DNA from 4 places in the Lysinibacillus sp. NPDC058147 genome. Region 4 is predicted to be linked to each of the others. Evidence: riboswitches for the same ligand, from Rfam matches in the RefSeq annotation. Region 4 holds a riboswitch; each other region holds the start of a gene.
The links. A riboswitch is a leader RNA that binds a small molecule or an ion and turns the genes downstream of it on or off. The one in region 4 is predicted to bind S-adenosylmethionine.

Region 1 (4,854 bases), on a different contig from region 4:
TCCGTATTCGCCACCAGTCCAACCAGTGTTCACTAAGAATACTTGTGCACCGTGCTCGTCAATTTTTTGACCTAACATTTCAGCATAAACTGTTGCTGGAAGTGGAAGGAATGGAGAACCGAAGCAAGTTGAGAATACTGGTTCTGGCTCCGTTACACCACGTTCTGTACCAGCAAGTTTAGATGTGAAACCGCTTAGGAAGTGGTACATTGCTTGCTCTTTTGTTAATTTACTGATTGGAGGTAATACGCCAAATGCATCAGCTGTTAAGAAGATGATTGTTTTTGGGTGACCTGCAACAGATGGATCAACAATATTTTCAATGTATTGAATTGGATAAGCTACACGTGTATTTTCTGTTAATGAACCATCATCATAGTCACAAACTCGAGTTTCTGGATCAACAGCTACGTTTTCTAGAACAGAACCGAAGCGGATTGCGTTGTAGATTTCTGGTTCTTTTTCAGCAGAAAGGTTAATTGTTTTCGCATAGCAACCACCCTCAATGTTGAATACACCATTATCAGACCAACCGTGTTCATCGTCACCGATAAGCTTACGGTCAGGATCAGCAGATAAAGTAGTTTTACCAGTACCAGATAAACCGAAGAATAATGCAACATCACCAGCTTCGCCAACGTTTGCTGAGCAGTGCATTGAAAGGATGCCTTGTTGTGGTAATAAGTAGTTCATAATACCGAAAATAGATTTTTTGATTTCACCAGCGTATTCAGTACCACCGATTAGGATGATTTTCTTTTCAAGTGATACAATGATGAAAGTTTCAGAAGCTGTGCCATCAACAGCAGGGTCTGCTTTAAAGTTAGGAGCAGAGATAACCGTGAAGTCAGCAACATGAGAAGCTAATTCTTCTTTAGTTGGACGGATAAATAATTGATGAGCGAAAAGATTGTGCCAAGCATATTCATTGATTACTTGGATGCTTAATTGTGAATCTTTGTCAGCACCAGCAAAGCCTTTGAATACGAATAATTCGTCACGTTCTTTTAAATATTTTACTACTTTTACATATAAGTTATCGAACACTTCAGAAGAAATTGGTCGGTTAACTTTGCCCCAGTCAATTTTATCCTTTGTGCTATCTTCTTCTACCGTATATTTATCTTTAGGTGAACGACCAGTGTATTTGCCAGTTTCTGCACGAACTGCGCCATCTACTGTTAACATAGCTTCACCACGAGAAGTAGCCTTTTCAGCTAATTGTGGTACTGAAAGTTGAACATTAATGTTACCGCCGCTTAATAATTCCTTCAGTTCGTTTGCAATTTCTACTGAATTCATCGATTAAATACCATCCTTTTTTATAGTATTCCCTAGAGTTCGAGGGAGATTTTCTTAATTTCAAAATTAGTATAACACAATTGCTTAAATAATCTATACTAATTAAGAAATTATTTTTCAGATTTTATTACTTTTCAAGAAAACGACAAAAAGTAAATAGATTCGTTTTTATATTGCCTTTTACCCTATTTATTATAAGTGATCACACAATCACTTTCGACACAGCAAAAATGCATTTGGAAGCTTTTGTTGACATGAGGTTCGCACAGGATGTGAAGTCTTAGCTGTTTTTAAAGTTGGAGCTTGTGTCAACTGAAAAGAGGCTAGGATCATATTCATCCACCACATGTTCTGTAGCCACAAAATGTGCTGTAAAGGGTCACACATATGTTAACACATGATGTGAGGTGGAGAATAGGGATTATTTTGTTTCAAATTACAGCATAATCCAAATTACATAACCCATACTTTCTTTATAAGAATACAATCAATTATGTCCCAGCAATTGCGTCTGGAATCAGCTTTGTGTCAACGTGATGTCGGTCATTCAGTCTGTGTCGCTGTCGCACAGATAAATTGTTAGAGGACGTGGCGTTCTTAGACTGAGTTCCTCTATTTCAGCGGTTTTTTGAACATCCGCTGAAATAAGTGAAAAATATTTGACAACGTTCGACCTTTTCCGTATTATGAGATATTGAACGGATACTCTTATCCCGAGCTGGTGGAGGGTCAGGCCCTATGAAACCCGGCAACCTGCATGAAACATTTCACGACATGCGCTGGTGCCAACCTGATGCAAGGGGAAACCCCTTGAACGATAAGAGTGAAAGGTTATGAAGTCATTATTCCTTTCCTCATGTTAAGTAAACGTGGGAAAAGGATTTTTTTATTGTTAAAAACGAATATAAAGGTAAGTATATAGTCCTTTCCTTATTAAATGACGGATCTTTCGAAACCCTCGTGTTAAGAGCAGCAGCTGTTTTATTGTGCGAAAGTGCGACGACAGCAACAACGGCTTAAGAGTTCAATCTTTAGGAGCGGACTTGACATGGGTAATGAGTACCGTATTAATTCGCAAATATTATTTGTAAAAGTAATAGGAGGAAACCAAATGACAAACCGTCGACTGTTTACATCAGAGAGTGTAACAGAAGGACATCCAGACAAAATTTGTGATCAAATCTCGGATGCCATTTTAGATGCAATTTTAGCAGAAGATCCAAACGCACGTGTAGCGTGTGAAACAACAGTAACTACAGGCTTAGTTTTAGTAGCAGGAGAAATTACTACTTCTACTTATGTAGATATTAAAGGTATCGTTCGTGATACTGTAGCAGAAATCGGTTATACACGTGGGAAATATGGCTTTGATGCTGAAAACCTAGCAGTACTTGTTGCTATTGGTGAGCAATCACCTGATATAGCTCAAGGTGTTGACCAAGCATTAGAGGCGCGTGAAGGCTCTATGACAGATGCTGACATTGAAGCAATTGGTGCAGGTGACCAAGGTTTAATGTTCGGTTATGCATGTAACGAAACACCAGAGCTTATGCCATTACCAATTAGTTTAGCGCATAAATTGGCTCGTCGTTTAACGGAAGTACGTAAATCTGGTGAACTAGCATATTTACGTCCAGACGGAAAAACACAAGTAACTATTGAATATGATGAAAACAATGTACCAGTGCGCGTGGATACGATTGTAATTTCAACACAGCATGACGAAGAAGCTACACTTGAGCAAATTCAAGCAGACTTAAAAGAATTCGTTATTGCTCCAGTTGTTCCAAGTGAATTACTTGATGCCGATACTAAATATTTCATCAACCCAACTGGCCGATTCGTAATTGGTGGTCCAAAAGGGGATGCTGGTCTAACTGGACGTAAAATCATCGTTGATACATACGGTGGCTATGCACGTCATGGCGGAGGTGCTTTCTCTGGTAAGGACGCAACTAAGGTAGACCGTTCAGCGGCGTATGCAGCACGCTATGTGGCAAAAAACATCGTAGCAGCTGGTTTAGCAGAACGAGCTGAAGTACAACTAGCTTATGCGATTGGTGTTGCACAACCTGTATCTATTGCTGTTGATACATTCGGGACAGGAAAAGTTGCGGAAAGTGAAATTGTAAAATGGGTACGCGAGCTATTTGATCTACGCCCAGCAGGGATTATTAAAATGCTTAACCTTCGTCGCCCTATTTATAAGCAAACTGCAGCATATGGTCACTTCGGTCGTACAGACTTAAATGTACCTTGGGAACAAACAGACAAAGCTGACGCATTAAAAGAAAAAGTAGGCTACTAAGCTATTCAGCTAAAGTAATGAAGTAGCTAGAAAAATATTTTAAAATAACTTTTACAGAAAGGGGCTCAACATTCTTATAGCCCCTTTCGCTGTTTTTATCGAAAAAGAGAAGCTCCTAATCATAATTATGTATGGTTCGTCTGTTCAAGCAAACGTGGAGCTGTTGAAATAGCTATTTATTTTCTGTTTGAAGAGATTTATAGTATTGTCCTTTTTCTACATATTCACGTATGATGCGTTCCATATCTTCTTTATCTTCATCATTCAATTCTCTTACAACCTTTGCAGGACGACCTAATGCTAAGCTATTTGGAGGAATGACTTTGCCAGGAGGTACTAGACTACCCGCCCCAATGAATGCACCCTCTCCAATCTCCGCTCCGTCTAATACTATAGAGCCCATACCTATTAAGGCTTTTTTACGAATCGTGCAGCTATGTAAAGTTACTTGATGTCCGACTGTTACTTCATCTTCAATAATGAGCGGATATTTAGGGCTTTGATGTAAGCAACAGAGGTCTTGAATACTAACTCGTTTTCCGATAATTGTCGGTGATACATCCCCTCGTATAACTGTGTTAAACCAAATTGTTGTTTCAGCACCTATTGTAACGTCACCAGTAACGGTTGCATAATCGGCGATAAAAACAGACGGATCGATATTGGGTGTTTTACCTTTAAATGGATAGATCATGAGGATCGCCTCTTTTCTTTCTATGATGTAATATTATCGTATCAAATACGCAACTTGATGGAAATATAAAATTAAAATGAGCTAGATATTCCGATATAATCATTGTGTAATTATTTTTTTAGGAGGACTATGTGAAATGTGGAAATGGGAAGCTGATGGACAAGCAAAGGCTGTGGTTGCTATTCTTCATGGTGCATATGAAAATCACCGATGGTATGCATGGCTTATAGAAAAACTTAGATTGGAAGGCTTCCACATAGTCATGGGGGATTTACCTAATCATGGGGTAAATGTAGGATTTTCGCGTGTTCATGATGAAGATTTTAAAGAATACAACAAATATACAAGGCATTTAATGGAGAATGCTTTTTCGTATAATTTACCTGTCTTTTTAATAGGACATGGGCTTGGTGCGACACTATTACTACATACCATGCAAAAACGAAAATATGAATGCGCAGGGATTATCATAACTTCACCTTGGCTTCATTTAAAGCTATTGCCAGGTAAACTATCAAATGCATTAACTAGTTTAAGTGCCCTGACTGCA
Region 2 (4,854 bases), on a different contig from region 4:
TTATGTAAATTCGTAATTTGCATGGCTGCCGCTAGGAAAAGAGCTGCGGCTACTAGCGCAACTGCAGAATTACTAAATCCGCTTAAGGCTAACTTTAATGCATCAGATGTTCCTAGCGTTCTTGTTGGATCTTCCATTGACGGGGCTAGCCCTAGTAAGATTGTAACGAGAGCAATTATCATAGCAGAGCTAACGGGATAGGATACTGCCTCTGTAACCCATAGGATGACCGCAAAAGCTAAAATAGCCAAAGCTCGTTGTCCAGCTACAGGTAAATCGCCGTTGTTAGGTAAAAAAGTAATGATGATTAATGAAGCGAAGGCCAATCCAATCCATAGCGGCTTCAAATTACGTTTTGATTTTGCTTGTTCAGAAGTAGGCATACTTTTTCATCCTTTCTATTACAATTTTCTATAACATCGGCTAGTAAAATGCTTTATTAAGAAAGTTAATTTGTCTATTTATTGTAAAAAAACTAGTATGTGAAATACCCTCTATTTATAGCGATAATGGGCAGTTACGAGAAAATATACGGTCACACTAAAGACAAATATATCCAAAAGATATTATTTTTTCTTAAATGCAGAAGTCACTTTAGGTTCAGTTCCTATCATCAGTCGCTTAATATTTTCAATATGCAAAATGATAGCTATACCAAAAAGTAATAGGGCTAAAATCGTTGGGCCAACTCCAGGAATCCATAAATAAGTGGCTGTACAAAAAACGAGATAAAATTCTAGTACACCAACAATTAAATAGTTCGTCACGAAAGATAAAATAACAAATAAAATGAGTGCAAATAAGCCTATTTTCCAATCAATCGCAAGTAATATTCCTATGATTGAAGCAGTTCCTTTACCGCCATTGAAGCCCATATAAAATGGGAAATTATGACCTAGAATGACACCGGAAGCTACGATATAGATGAAGAGCCAAACTTGTATTTCTGTTAATTGTGTTATATCTGCTAAATACACATGTGCGCCGATTATAGCTGCAACGCCTTTGCCGATATCGATTAGTGCAACTAATATGCCGTATTTCCAGCCAAGGGAAAGTGTTGCATTAGAGGCGCCTGCATTGCCATGACCAGTCTTTTTTAAATCTACCCCGGATAAAAACTGAGCAACTTTAGAGCCGTGAATACAGCCAATTAAATAACCAGCAAGAAGAAAAATAATAACGGCTTTTATCATAAAAATTCTCCTTTCTAAATAATGATCTCATCAATAAAAGTTAGGGATGACAAGCGAGGAGATGGACGAAAGCTAAAAGCATCACGTTCTGTGATAACGCTCGTGACAACATCGTGTTGCTCGCTACGTTTGCACTGCGCTTCCGCACAAACAACATCTTTTAGCCTGACACCCCCAGAAAACGCTCAATAGAAATGGAAATTTAACCCATGTTATGGTGATGTAAATAATAAATATCTAGAATAGTGTATGCGTTCGTATTACGTAAAAAAGCAGACAGAAGTTTCGGAAAAAATAAAATTTTAGTGTTGACAGAGAAAAAGTCTATGTTTATACTTTGTAACAACGATGGAAATTGAATCTCATACTCTTATCAAGAGCGGCGGAGGGATAGGCCCTATGATGCCCGGCAACCAGTAAGTGACGAACTTGCTAAGGTGCTAATTCCTACAGATTCTTACTTGGATCTGGCAGATAAGGGGAGGAAAACTTGCAACCGCAACCCTCTTCTTAGCTGAAGAGGGTTTTTGTTTTCTACTAAAAAAATCCTCCTCATCTCCGGTACCATCGTAAAAAAATAACCATTTGGAGGTATACAATGACAAAATTTAAACCAGAAACATTGCTGTTACACGGTGGCCAAGAGCCAGACCCGGTAACAGGATCTCGTACAGTACCCGTCTATCGCTCAACGGCTTTCGTTTTTAAAGACACTGCTCATGCGCAACGTCTTTTTGCCTTAGAGGAAGCTGGCAATATTTACACTCGTATTACAAACCCAACTGTAGATGTTTTTGAAAAACGCGTCGCTTTATTAGAAGGCGGTACAGCAGCAGTAGCACTTTCATCTGGTGCGGCAGCAATCGCGTTTTCCATTTTAAATCTTGCAGGAGCAGGCGATGAAATTGTTGCAGGTAGCTCTTTATACGGAGGTACTTATAATTTATTCGCAAACACACTACCAAACTACGGTATTAAAACGATTTTTGTAGATGAAACAAATCCAGAAAATTTCCGAGCAGCTATTACTGATAAAACTAAGGCTGTGTTCGCTGAAATTTACGGAAACCCAAGTTTAAAGGTATTAGATATTGAAACGGTAGCAAATATAGCACACGAAAACGGCTTGCCATTAATTATTGATAGCACATTTGCTTCACCATATGGCTCTACACCAATTGACTTCGGTGCAGATATCGTTGTTCATTCCGCAACAAAATGGATAGGCGGCCATGGTACAACTTTAGGTGGAGTTGTAGTAGATGCAGGGAAGTTCGATTGGACTCGTGGGCGTTTCCCAGGCTTTACTGAGCCAGATTCTTCTTATCACGGTTTGCGTTATGGTATTGACACAGCAGAGGCTGCATTTGCCACAAAACTGCGAGTGCAATTGCTACGCGACTTTGGACCAACATTAAGTGCTGATGCGGCATTTAATTTATTACAAGGTTTAGAAACGCTTCATTTGCGTATTCCTAAACACAATGAAAATGCTTTAGCAGTAGCCGAATATTTACGAAACCACCCATCTGTGGAATATGTAAATTATAATGGCTTAGAAGATTTTGCTACGCATGATTTAGCGAAAAAATATTTAAGAAATGGCTTTGGTTCTGTGCTTACGTTTGGCATTAAAGGTGGACGTGAAGCAGGGCGTAAATTGATCGATAGTGTGGAATTATTCTCGCATGTAGCAAATGTAGGGGATGCCAAATCGTTAATTATTCATCCAGCATCTACTACACATCAGCAACTATCAGCTGAGGAGCTAATCCAAACTGGCGTAACCGAGTCGCTCATTCGCTTATCAATCGGTTTAGAGGCAGTAGAGGACATTATTGCAGATTTAGAACAAGCTATTGAACAAGTAACAGCTTCACAACAAAAAGTAGAAGCTTAATAAATAAAACTTATTGGCTAATGCTGTAGCGTTTACGTATTTTCTCATTCGATTGGCCTCATTTGGTAATGCGTCAAACGTTGCTGCATCATCCGCTCACCTCATTTGGTGAAGTAACTGAAATTTTATAAAATTAATACCTAGTAATTTTATAAGTATTATTGACTTACTAAATTCCTTGTTTTATACTAGGAAATAAGAAAAGTGTTCGAAGGGCTACCAACCTAGAACCAATTTAAAGCGCCGACTTGTTGTTCGGTAAAGTGTTTCAGTCAATGCTCAAACTAATTTAGTTTCATAAGTGCTCCCCCACTTTTGAATATATATGAAGAGGAGTAGTTACTCAGCCAGTAGCTACTCTTATCTACAAAACTGATGATAAAGGAGTGTTTTAAATGGGAAATGTGTATAGTGCGCAAAACATTGCATCTTATCTTATTTATGAATTAAATGAAGGTCATGTGTTTGTGAACAACATGTCCATTCAAAACATACTTGCGTCAGTTGAGCTTAAATGGCAAGAGATCTTTGGACATTCTGCTTTTAAGGAAATGGTTTATTTCAAAGAGGAAGGCTATACAGTAAAAGAAGTTTTCGAAGCATATGAAAGCTATGGAGCAAGTCATATTCCTCTACCTGCAACAGAGTATTATTTAAAATACGGCACATTCCAATTAGTTGAACGTACGTATGCAATACCAAATTTTACGCAGGAGGAAATAAGACTGGTGCAACAAGCTTTAACACAATATCGTTATAAATTGCTAGCCAAAGCTAGTTAATTATCCCTCATATATTTGGCTCATTCTCTGCTGCTACAGGGAATGAGCTTTTTAAATTAGACGTGAAGATATACAGAAAAAATTTTTATTAATATATTTCAAAAGAACAATTTTTATGAATGTCTTAACATACATATAATAGAAGAAAGGCATTTATTTTAAGCAAGCACAAAGCCGGACGCAAATATGCCGATGCATAATTGATAAAGAAACGTCAGTATTTGTTCAATTATTATAGATTCAAGTGAAAAAACATATAATAAAAGGGTTGAAAACGATTTCCTTTGCACATCTACAGAAAACAAATGTCCATCCTAGAAAGATTTTTCTTGTGCAATGTATGTATTTACGTTACAATTTTCTTTAAGTTGATTTTTGAATTATTTGAATTTGTTTGTTTCACAATGTATCTTCATTCAGAATGTTTTTTGTAGCGAAAGTGAAACGCCATGACTAAATATCTGTCTGAAGATGAAGTGTTAGAAACACGGCAAACTGACCTGCTTTATATAGTCGGCGCACAATTCAAAATCTGTAAGAATTAAGCTGAGACGAAATAAATATAATGAAACTGCGGAATGTAAGTTGGAGGGAATAGGAATGGCAACTATAAAGGCAGCTATATTAGGATTTGGAACGGTAGGTCAAGGAATTTACCATATATTAAACGAAAAGCGTGAAGAGCTTAAAAATAAATTAGGAATTGAGCTGGAAGTAGCAAAAATTTTAGTTACAGATACTAGCCGTGAACGTGTACCAGGTACAGCGCATTTAATGACAACTAGTATGGATGAAGTTTTAGCAGAACCAGGTATGCAGGTTGTTTTTGAAGCGATCGTGAATGAGGAGCCAGCATTTACTTATTTAAAGCGCGCTGTTGAGCATAAATGTCATGTCATTACAGCTAACAAAGTAATGTTTGCAAAACGAGGCTTGGAGCTACAAGATCTTGCAAAAGCAAATGGCGTTTTTGTAG
Region 3 (4,854 bases), on a different contig from region 4:
ATGCCACTTTTTGCAGAAAATAATTTCCTGCCTGATTATAATGCTTTATCCGATGCAGTAAAAGAAAAGGCGAAGCTGCTTTACTTGAATTACCCGAATAATCCAACTGGTGGTACTGCAACACTTGAATTTTTCGAGGAAACAGTACGCTTTGCAAAAGAACACAACATTATCGTATCACATGATTTTGCCTACGGGGCAATTGGATTTGACGGCAATAAACCTATCAGCTTCTTGCAAGCGGACGGTGCGAAAGATGTCGGTATCGAAATGTATACATTATCCAAAACATATAATATGGCGGGCTGGCGTATTGGTTTTGCAGTTGGTAACCCTGATATTGTTGCAGCCATTAACCTTATTCAAGATCATCTATTTTGTAGTCAATTCCCGGCAGTGCAACAAGCCGCGGCAGTTGCGCTTACTGCTTCTCAAAGTTGCGCGGATGAGCTAAGAGCGACTTATGAGCGTCGACGAAATGTCCTGATTGAAGAAGCTCAGCGAATTGGCTGGCAAGTAACAGCTCCGAAAGGCTCTTTCTTTGCATGGCTCCCTGTTCCGTTAGGTTTTACGAGTGAACAATTTGCCGATTTATTACTTGACAAAGCTGATATCGCAGTTGCTGCAGGCAATGGCTTCGGTCAATATGGTGAAGGCTATGTGCGGGTTGGTTTACTTGTTAGCGAAGACCGTTTACGCGAAGCGATTAGCAGAATTGAAAAATTAAACTTATTTAGCTCATGAACATCTCAATCCCCCTACCTGAGTAGATTAAACTGCTCAAACTTGCTATGGGAACAGTTTTTTATTTCACACTCTTTTTTGGTTGCTCTAACCCTTCTTCTAACGGATTCTATCGCGACTAAATATTATAATAAAATAAAAAATTTTAAAAATTCGATTGACTTACTATATCCTATAATTTATATTAGTTCTATCGGATTTACAAAAAAATATTATAAATCTCTTATCAAGAGTAGCTGAGGGACTGGCCCTATGAAGCTCGGCAACCTCCTTTTTTAAGGAAGGTGCTAAATCCTGCAAACGACCATCGTTTGAAAGATAAGAGAGGACACTTTTTCATGAGCCTCTCTTAATTTTTTTAAGAGAGTTTTTTTTATTTTCATTTACATGAAGATAAAAGCCTCCGGCATTTTGAATTGTGCTAGCACAATTCAAAATCCGTACGGCAATTACGCCAAGGCGAAATTGTTTTTTTATACAAACCGATAAAACACAACTTTGGAGGTATGTTTCATGAAAAAGAAAAACAAATTTTTATTAGGTTTAGCGGGTCTCACATTGGTAGCAGCATTAGTAGGCTGCGGTACTAAAGAAGATAGTAAAGATAGTCAAAGTAAGGCTATTAATGAACATAAAATTGTAGTAGGTGTAACTTCTGGTCCACACGAGCAAATTGCAGAGGTTGCAGCAAAAGTTGCCAAAGAAAAGGGCTTAGAGGTAGAAGTAAAATCTTTCTCTGATTATGTTTTACCAAATACATCGTTAGCCGAGGGTGATCTTGATGTAAACAGCTATCAACACAAGCCATTCCTCGATGCCTTTAACAAAGATCACAATACAGATTTAGTGCCAGTTGGAAAAACAATTTTAACTCCTATGGGCATATACTCTGAGAAATACAAATCATTCGGTGACGTTCCTGATGGTGCAACATTCGGATTACCAAATGATCCAACAAACGGAGCACGTGCCCTATTTGTCCTTCAAGAGGCGGGCTATATTAAATTAAAAGACGGAGCAGATTTAACAGCATCTATCCGCGATGTGGAAGAAAACAAAAAGAATTTGAAATTCATTGAATTAGAGGCTGCACAAATTCCAAAACAACTTAGTGAAGTAGATGTAGCAGCTATTAATACGAACTTCGCACTTGATGCTGGCATTAACCCTAAAAAAGACGCCATTCTTTTAGAATCTACAGACTCTCCATATGTAAATTACATTGCTGTACGTGCTGAAAACAAGGACGACCCAACTATTAAGAAATTCGTTGAAGCTTATCAATCTGATGAAGTACGCAAATTTATTGAAGAGGAATTCAAAGGTTCTATAATTCCAAGCTGGTAAGTAACGATTAAGAACCTTTCATAAAATCGAGAATCTGCGAGACTCCTACAGGAAAGCTAGCAGATTCTTGCTTTATAGAAGGACTTAGAAAGGAGATATCACAGTATGATTCAATTAGAAAATATAACAAAAGAATTTAAAACTAAAAAAGGTATCGTCAAAGCAGTAGATGGTATTAACTTACATGTCAAAAAAGGTGAAATTCATGGGGTTATCGGCTATAGTGGTGCAGGAAAAAGTACCCTTATTCGCTGTGTCAATTTATTAGAGCGTCCAACAACAGGAAAGGTATTAATCGATCATGTAGATATTACTTCCCTTTCTCTAAACGACCTTCGCAAAACCCGCCAAAAAATCGGGATGATCTTCCAGCATTTTAACCTCTTAAAAACAGCGACTGTGTACAACAATATATCGGTACCATTAAAGCTCCTTGGCTATAACGACTCCGAAGTGAAAAAACGCGTTGCAAAATATGCAGAAATTGTTGGCCTAACAGAGAAATTAGATAGTTATCCTAGCCAGCTTTCAGGTGGTCAAAAACAACGTGTCGCTATTGCACGTGCCCTTGCCCAAGAGCCTGAGATTTTGCTCAGTGATGAAGCAACAAGTGCACTCGACCCTGAAACAACTGACGCTATTCTTGAGCTTCTCTTGAAGATTAATCGTGAGCTAGGCATCACTATTTTACTCATTACACATGAAATGAATGTTATTCAAAAAATTTGCGATGATGTATCTGTTCTTGAATCAGGGAAGGTTGTGGAATATGGCTCTGCTATAGAACTATTTTCGAAGCCTCAGCATCCAACGACCCGAAAGTTTTTAAATACCATTTCTCAACGTAATTTATCGCCTTCCCTTATCGAGCAATTAAATGTTTCGGGGAGTGTTATTCGTTTAACATTCCTTGGTGAAAGTACTGGGAAACCATTACTTGCAGAAGTGAGCAAAGTGTATGATGTTCAACCAAATATTTTAACAGCCAATATCATTGAATTAAAAAACGGCATTGTTGGTAATATTGTCGTGCATCTACACGGTGAGTCACATATCGTTGAAAAAGCACTTAAGTATTTTACAGAAAACGGGGTAAGCGTTGAGGAATTAGGAGGCGAATTAAATGAATAGCATTCAAAGCTTCTTTGCAGATTGGTCAGATGTTATTTGGAAATCTATTATCGAAACCTTTCAAATGGTCGGGATTTCATTGTTTTTCTCTATTTTAATAGGGATCCCATTAGGGCTTTTAATCGTTTTAACTCGTCCGGGGCAATCGTTTGAAAATAAATTTCTCTATCAATTTTTCAATTTATTTATTAATATTATCCGCTCTGTACCATTCATTATTTTACTATTCTTCATTTTACCGTTTACGAAGCTAATCGTCGGCACAACTATTGGTGTAAAAGGTGTTATCGTGCCGCTTGTTGTCTATACAGCGCCTTATATTGCGCGACTTATGGAAACTGCACTTTTAGAAGTTGATCCAGGTGTTGTGGAAGCTTATACAGCAATGGGTATTAAACGTCGTCATATTATTTGGAATGTCTTACTACGTGAGGCACGCCCATCCATTATTTTAGGTTTAACGATTGCCACAATCGGTCTTATCGGAGCAACAGCAATGGCAGGAATGGTTGGTGCCGGTGGTTTAGGTGATCTCGCATACCGTTATGGACATTTACGCTATGAGGTCGATGTGATGTATGCGACAGTGTTTATCTTAATCATTCTTGTTCAGAGTATTCAATCAATAGGTAACCGCGTTGCTGCGAAACTAAAGAAAGATTAGTAGGAGGATTACGATGACAAAGAAAACAGATGGCGATCTACTATTAAAAAATATTAATGCACAAGCCCCCTTCCCTATTTGCTTTGCAGATTTAGAAAAGGCAGTTGCAGAAAAAATGGAAGCTGGTCCGTTTGGTTACATCCGTTCAGGTGCTGGTGGTGAGCAAACATTACGAAATAACCGTGCAGCCTTTGAAAAATACTCTATTGTTCCACGCTTTTTACAAGATGTTTCAAGTATTGATACATCGATTGAACTGTTCGGAAAAGCTCATCCAACTCCGTTCTTATTTGCTCCAGTTGGCATGAACAAAATGGCGCATGACGATGGAGAGCTTGCCGTTGCACGCGCAGCTGATCAGTTAAAAATCCCTTATATTCAAAGTACAGTTTCAAGCTATGCACTCGAGGATGTGGCACAAACAGCTCCCACCGCTACTAAGTGGTTTCAATTATATTGGTCAACAAATGAGGAAATTGCCTATAGCATGGCCGCTCGAGCTGAGGCTGCTGGTTTTGAGGCTATTGTTTTAACTGTAGATACAGTCATGCTTGGCTGGCGTGAAGAAGATGTGCGCAATCAATTTTCACCATTAAAGCTTGGGTATGCACGAGGAAACTATATGAATGACCCTGTTTTTACTGCTTCCTTACCAGATGATTCATTTGAGTCATATGTACAGGGCGTTTTGCAAAATGTTTTCCATCCAACGTTAAATTGGGACAATGTACGTGAATTAAAGCGCCGTTCAAATCTCCCTATTTTACTGAAGGGAATCTTACATCCTGAGGACGCAAAATTAGCTATAGAAAACGGCATTGACGGTATTATCGTATCAAACCATGGTGGCCGCCAACTGGATGGCGTAATTGCTTCACTTGATGCACTTCCTAGCATTGTGAAAGCTGTAAAAGGACAAATTCCTGTTATTTTAGATAGCGGTGTATATCGTGGTATGGATGCTCTTA
Region 4 (4,854 bases):
CGAAATGTACTACTTGTAAAAAAGCTCAAAAATGGCTAAATGACAATGGGGTTTCATACGAAGAGGTACACATTGTCGAACAACCGCCTACAAAGGACGAATTATCAAAACTATGGCAAGCTAGTGGACAACCGTTAAAGAAATTTTTTAATACTTCTGGTATGAAATATCGCGAGCTTGGCTTAAAGGATAAACTTGCTGAAATGACTGAAGAGGAGCAACTTGAACTGCTTGCTTCAGATGGTATGTTGATTAAACGTCCGATTGTAACCGATGGAAAAAAAGTTACTTTAGGGTTTAAAGAATCAGATTTTGAGCAAGCTTGGAAATAACGCTTTTAACTTCTTTCAGTAGAAGTCTCTCACCTCTATAGTTGGTGAGATGAATACGGTTATAAATTACTTTCCAAACATCCGTTGAAATAGAAGAACTCAGTCTAAGAGCGCCACGTCCTGTGGCAACGGCTGAGTGACCAACATCATGTTGGCCTAAAGCCTCCGGCGGATGTCATAGAATCGGAAAAGAGTTCTTAGGGGGGATTAGCCTAAAACCATCGCATCCATGCGATAACGGCTAATTGACCTGCATCGTGCAGGCCTAAGCACAAAGCATTCCGGACACAATTATGCTGTGGCATAATTGATTCTTGCTTGTTTTTATGGAAGAAGTATGGCACACTGAAAATGAATATATTACATATTTATGGAGGGGTTTTTTGCATGAGCACACCTAAAGACTTACGTTACTCTGAAGAGCACGAATGGGTAAAAGTAGAAGATGGTAAAGTACGTATCGGTATTTCTCATTTCGCACAATCTGAACTTGGAGATATCGTTTTCGTTGAGCTTCCACAAGTTGGCGACGAAATCAAAACTGATGATCCATTCGGTAGCGTAGAATCTGTAAAAACAGTTTCTGAATTATACGCACCAATCTCAGGTACAGTAGTTGAAGTAAATGCAGATTTAGAAGATAGCCCAGAATTCGTTAATGAATCACCATATGAAAAAGCATGGATGATCGTTGTAGAGCCAGCTGATGCATCAGAGATTGAAAAGCTAATGACAGCTGAGCAATACGAAGAAATGATTGCAGAATAAGACAAGCCTGAATTAGAAAAACGTCGGAAACTACCGACGTTTTTTATTATCTTCATTCATCCTGTCATTACAGTAAGTGTGGTGAAAGCAAGTATATTCCTTTATCAATAGGTGTCTAACTGTATCAACAACAAGGTTTATTGATATAATGAGTTATAAGGGATATGTCTAAATGGGGGTGGCGTGATGGTCGAGGGAAAATGCTTAATTGTCGAAGGCCGATCGGATAAGCTTCAAATTGAACCTATTTTAAATGAAGATGTTAAAATACTTTGTACGAATGGTACAATCGGTGTGCATCAATTAGAAGAGTTGCTTGATCCATACGAGGGATGTGAGCTTTTTACGTTTTTTGATGCAGATACATCGGGTGATAAACTACGAGCATTAATGGACAGACATTATCCAGAGGCAGAGCATTTACGTACGATGCCAACATATAAGGAAGTTGAGACAACTCCGAGAAAGGTGTTAGCAGCGATATTACTTCGTGCACACTTCTCAATCCATAATGAATATATTTTGTAAGGTTGCGTGAAAAATGATGGAAGAATGGTCAAAAGAGCAGTGGGACGCAGTTGTCCAATCAGGTGAAAAGGCTGCCTTTTATTTATATACGCCAATGTGTGGAACGTGTGCAGTTGCATCGAAAATGATGACGATTGTTGAGCAATTGCTGCCACAGCTACAGGTCGGTAAAGCGAATATTAATTTTATAGAGCAAATAGCTTATGCTCATAAAATCGAAAGTGTACCATGTTTACTCGTATGTGAAGACGGAGAAGTGACAGAAAAGGTTTATGCCTTTCAATCCGTACCATATTTATACGAATTGTTAAAAAATTAATTGACTGAATATTAATAGCGTGGTAAAGTAACAAATATATTAAAAAAACAATAAATATATCGAACTCTTATAAAGAGCGGCGGAGGGAAGTGCCCTATGAAGCCCGGCAACCATCACAAAGTGAAAAGGTGCCAAATCACCCAAAGATTTATCTTTGACAGATGAGAGAACGGTTTAGCGTATAAGATACGTGACCCCTTCTACTTGTCTATAAGTGAAGGGGTTTTTTTAACTTCTTTCAACACCCGCTGAAATAGAAGAACTCAGTCTAAGAACGCCACATCCTGTGGCAACGACTGAGTGACCAACGTCATGTTGGCCTAAAGCCTCCGGCAGATGTCACGGAATCGGAAAGGAGTGCTTAGGGGATATTAGCCTAAAACCATCGCATCCATGCGATAACGGCTAATTGACCTGCATTGGTGCTGTGTTGCTGACGCTTCGCTTTCGCACAGACAAATAGACGTTACTGTCCGCTGCGTTAGCACTACGCATTCGCGCAGAAAACATCTGCAGGCCTAAGCACAAAGCCGATTCCGGACGCAATTATGCCGAGGCATAATTGATATAAGAAAAGGAGAATTCGCTATGATCAATCTTCAAAATATTACGAAGAAATACAAAACCGCGAATGGCGAATTAATAGCTGTCAAAGACGTCAACCTTTCTATTAATAAAGGTGAAATTTTCGGCATTATCGGCTATAGTGGCGCTGGTAAAAGTACAATGATTCGCTTGTTAAACGGCTTGGAAAAGCCTACATCCGGTACGGTGACGGTTAACAATCAAGAATTTTCATCCATAAAGGGGCAAAAGCTCAGAGATGCTAGACAAAAGGTCAGTATGATTTTCCAACATTTCAACTTACTTTGGTCTAGAACTGTTGAAGAAAACATCGCTTTCCCACTAGAAATTGCAGGTGTTCCAAAAGCAAAACGTGAAGCACGTGTGAAAGAATTAATAACTTTAGTTGGCCTAGAAGGGCGCGCTAAAGCATATCCATCACAATTATCAGGTGGACAAAAGCAACGTGTAGGTATCGCTCGTGCACTTGCTAATAATCCAGAGGTATTGTTATGTGATGAGGCAACATCCGCACTCGATCCGGAGACAACAGATGCTATCCTTGATCTCCTTGTCGATATTAACGAACGATTAGGTTTAACGATTGTGTTAATCACACATGAAATGCACGTTATTCGCAAAATTTGTCATCGTGTAGCGGTTATGGAAGCTGGAGAAATTGTAGAACGTGGTGAAGTATTACAAGTATTCCAAGCTCCACAAGCTGCCATTACGAAAAAATTCGTTTCTCAAATTACAGATACGAAGGAAACACAGGATACTGTGGCACAAATTAAAGCAAATTACCCTAATGGACAACTTGTTAAGCTAATTTTTGTAGGTGAAAAAACGGAGCAGCCTGTCATTTCACATCTTGTGAAACAGTTTGATGTAGAAGTAAGTATTGTACATGGGAATATTTCGCAAACGAAAAATGGCGCGTACGGTACACTTATTGTGCAAATTGAGGGCTCAGAGTCCAATGTTGCTGCTGCACTTAGCTACTTAAATACAGTCGAAGTACAAACGGAGGTGATTGCAAATGCTAACTAGTCTTTTTCCGAATGTCGACTGGGAAAAATTGTGGGACGCTACGTATGAAACATTGTACATGACAACAGTTTCTACGGTTATCACATTTATACTTGGATTAGTAATTGGAATCTTATTATTTTTATCAAGTCCCAACCAATTATGGGCCAATAAACTTGTGAACTTTTTAACGGGCTCAATCGTTAACATTTTCCGTTCGATTCCATTTATCGTTTTGATTATCTTATTAATTCCATTTACGAAGTTTTTACTCGGCACAATTCGTGGCGCAGATGCGGCTTTACCAGCACTAATAATTGGAGCTGCACCATTCTATGCACGAATGGTATTAATCGCCTTACGTGAAATCGATAAAGGTGTTATTGAAGCAGCTCGTTCGATGGGTGCCAAAACATCAACGATTATTTGGAAAGTATTAATTCCAGAATCGTTACCAGCGCTTATTTCGGGTATTACTGTAACGGCTGTAGCACTTGTTGGTTATACTGCGATGGCAGGTATTATCGGTGCAGGTGGTCTAGGAAACTTAGCATTCTTAGATGGTTTCCAACGTAATCGCACAGATGTAACTTTAATGGCGACTATATTAATCTTAATAGTTGTATTTATTATCCAATGGATTGGCGACATGATTACGATCAAAACAGATAAACGTTAAAAAGAACATCTCGCTACATCTAAGAGGTTATTTCGGTTTTATACCGCTAACATATTTAAATAAGAAAAAGGGAGAGTAATAAAATGAAGAAGTTATTAGCAGGATTATTTTTATCAGTATTAGTACTAGCTTTAGCCGCTTGTGGTGCTGGTAAAAAAGAAGATACAAGCTCAGGATCATCATCTAGTGATAGTAAAGAAAAAGCAACGTTAACAGTAGGTGCTTCAAATACACCTCATGCGGTTATTCTGGAAAAAGCAAAACCAATTTTAGCTAAAGAAGGTATCGATCTTAAAATTGAAACATATCAAGACTATGTATTACCAAACAAAGATTTAGAATCTGGCGAACTTGATGCAAACTATTTCCAACATCTACCTTTCTTAGAACTTAGCATGAAAGAAAATGGCTATGACTTTGTAAATGCTGGTGCTATTCACATTGAACCAATCGGGATTTACTCTAAAAAATATAAATCTCTTGAGGATCTACCAGAGGGTGCAACAATTTTACTTTCTAGCTCAGTTTCAGACCACGGTCGTATGTTATCACTATTAGAAGCTAAAGGCTTAATTAAATTAAAAGATGGTGTTGATAAAACAGCAGCAGAAATAAAAGATATCGCAGAAAAC

Region 1: linked by a shared signal. The riboswitch ahead of metK (methionine adenosyltransferase) and the one ahead of ACFVT8_RS16660 (methionine ABC transporter ATP-binding protein) in region 4 are both predicted to bind S-adenosylmethionine.
Region 2: linked by a shared signal. The riboswitch ahead of ACFVT8_RS24155 (O-acetylhomoserine aminocarboxypropyltransferase/cysteine synthase family protein) and the one ahead of ACFVT8_RS16660 (methionine ABC transporter ATP-binding protein) in region 4 are both predicted to bind S-adenosylmethionine.
Region 3: linked by a shared signal. The riboswitch ahead of ACFVT8_RS22085 (MetQ/NlpA family ABC transporter substrate-binding protein) and the one ahead of ACFVT8_RS16660 (methionine ABC transporter ATP-binding protein) in region 4 are both predicted to bind S-adenosylmethionine.

The regions. Positions count from the first base shown of each region.
Region 1 covers NZ_JBHVUJ010000001.1:25,459-30,312, forward strand. Annotated here, with positions in the region: gene pckA (phosphoenolpyruvate carboxykinase (ATP)) at 1-1,302, opposite strand, end outside; SAM riboswitch class I at 2,008-2,126, shown strand; gene metK (methionine adenosyltransferase) at 2,414-3,610, shown strand; gene ACFVT8_RS00140 (gamma carbonic anhydrase) at 3,783-4,304, opposite strand; gene ACFVT8_RS00145 (alpha/beta hydrolase) at 4,441-4,854, shown strand, end outside.
Region 2 covers NZ_JBHVUJ010000017.1:35,859-40,712, reverse strand. Annotated here, with positions in the region: gene ACFVT8_RS24165 (DASS family sodium-coupled anion symporter) at 1-383, opposite strand, end outside; gene ACFVT8_RS24160 (glycerol-3-phosphate acyltransferase) at 567-1,196, opposite strand; SAM riboswitch class I at 1,564-1,677, shown strand; gene ACFVT8_RS24155 (O-acetylhomoserine aminocarboxypropyltransferase/cysteine synthase family protein) at 1,795-3,096, shown strand; gene ACFVT8_RS24150 (hypothetical protein) at 3,492-3,878, shown strand; gene ACFVT8_RS24145 (homoserine dehydrogenase) at 4,479-4,854, shown strand, end outside.
Region 3 covers NZ_JBHVUJ010000011.1:69,156-74,009, reverse strand. Annotated here, with positions in the region: gene ACFVT8_RS22090 (pyridoxal phosphate-dependent aminotransferase) at 1-744, shown strand, start outside; SAM riboswitch class I at 965-1,069, shown strand; gene ACFVT8_RS22085 (MetQ/NlpA family ABC transporter substrate-binding protein) at 1,258-2,091, shown strand; gene ACFVT8_RS22080 (methionine ABC transporter ATP-binding protein) at 2,197-3,222, shown strand; gene ACFVT8_RS22075 (methionine ABC transporter permease) at 3,215-3,886, shown strand; gene ACFVT8_RS22070 (alpha-hydroxy acid oxidase) at 3,900-4,854, shown strand, end outside.
Region 4 covers NZ_JBHVUJ010000005.1:233,891-238,744, forward strand. Annotated here, with positions in the region: gene ACFVT8_RS16640 (arsenate reductase family protein) at 1-332, shown strand, start outside; gene gcvH (glycine cleavage system protein GcvH) at 720-1,100, shown strand; gene ACFVT8_RS16650 (toprim domain-containing protein) at 1,287-1,628, shown strand; gene ACFVT8_RS16655 (thioredoxin family protein) at 1,645-1,947, shown strand; SAM riboswitch class I at 2,012-2,115, shown strand; gene ACFVT8_RS16660 (methionine ABC transporter ATP-binding protein) at 2,536-3,564, shown strand; gene ACFVT8_RS16665 (methionine ABC transporter permease) at 3,554-4,222, shown strand; gene ACFVT8_RS16670 (MetQ/NlpA family ABC transporter substrate-binding protein) at 4,306-4,854, shown strand, end outside.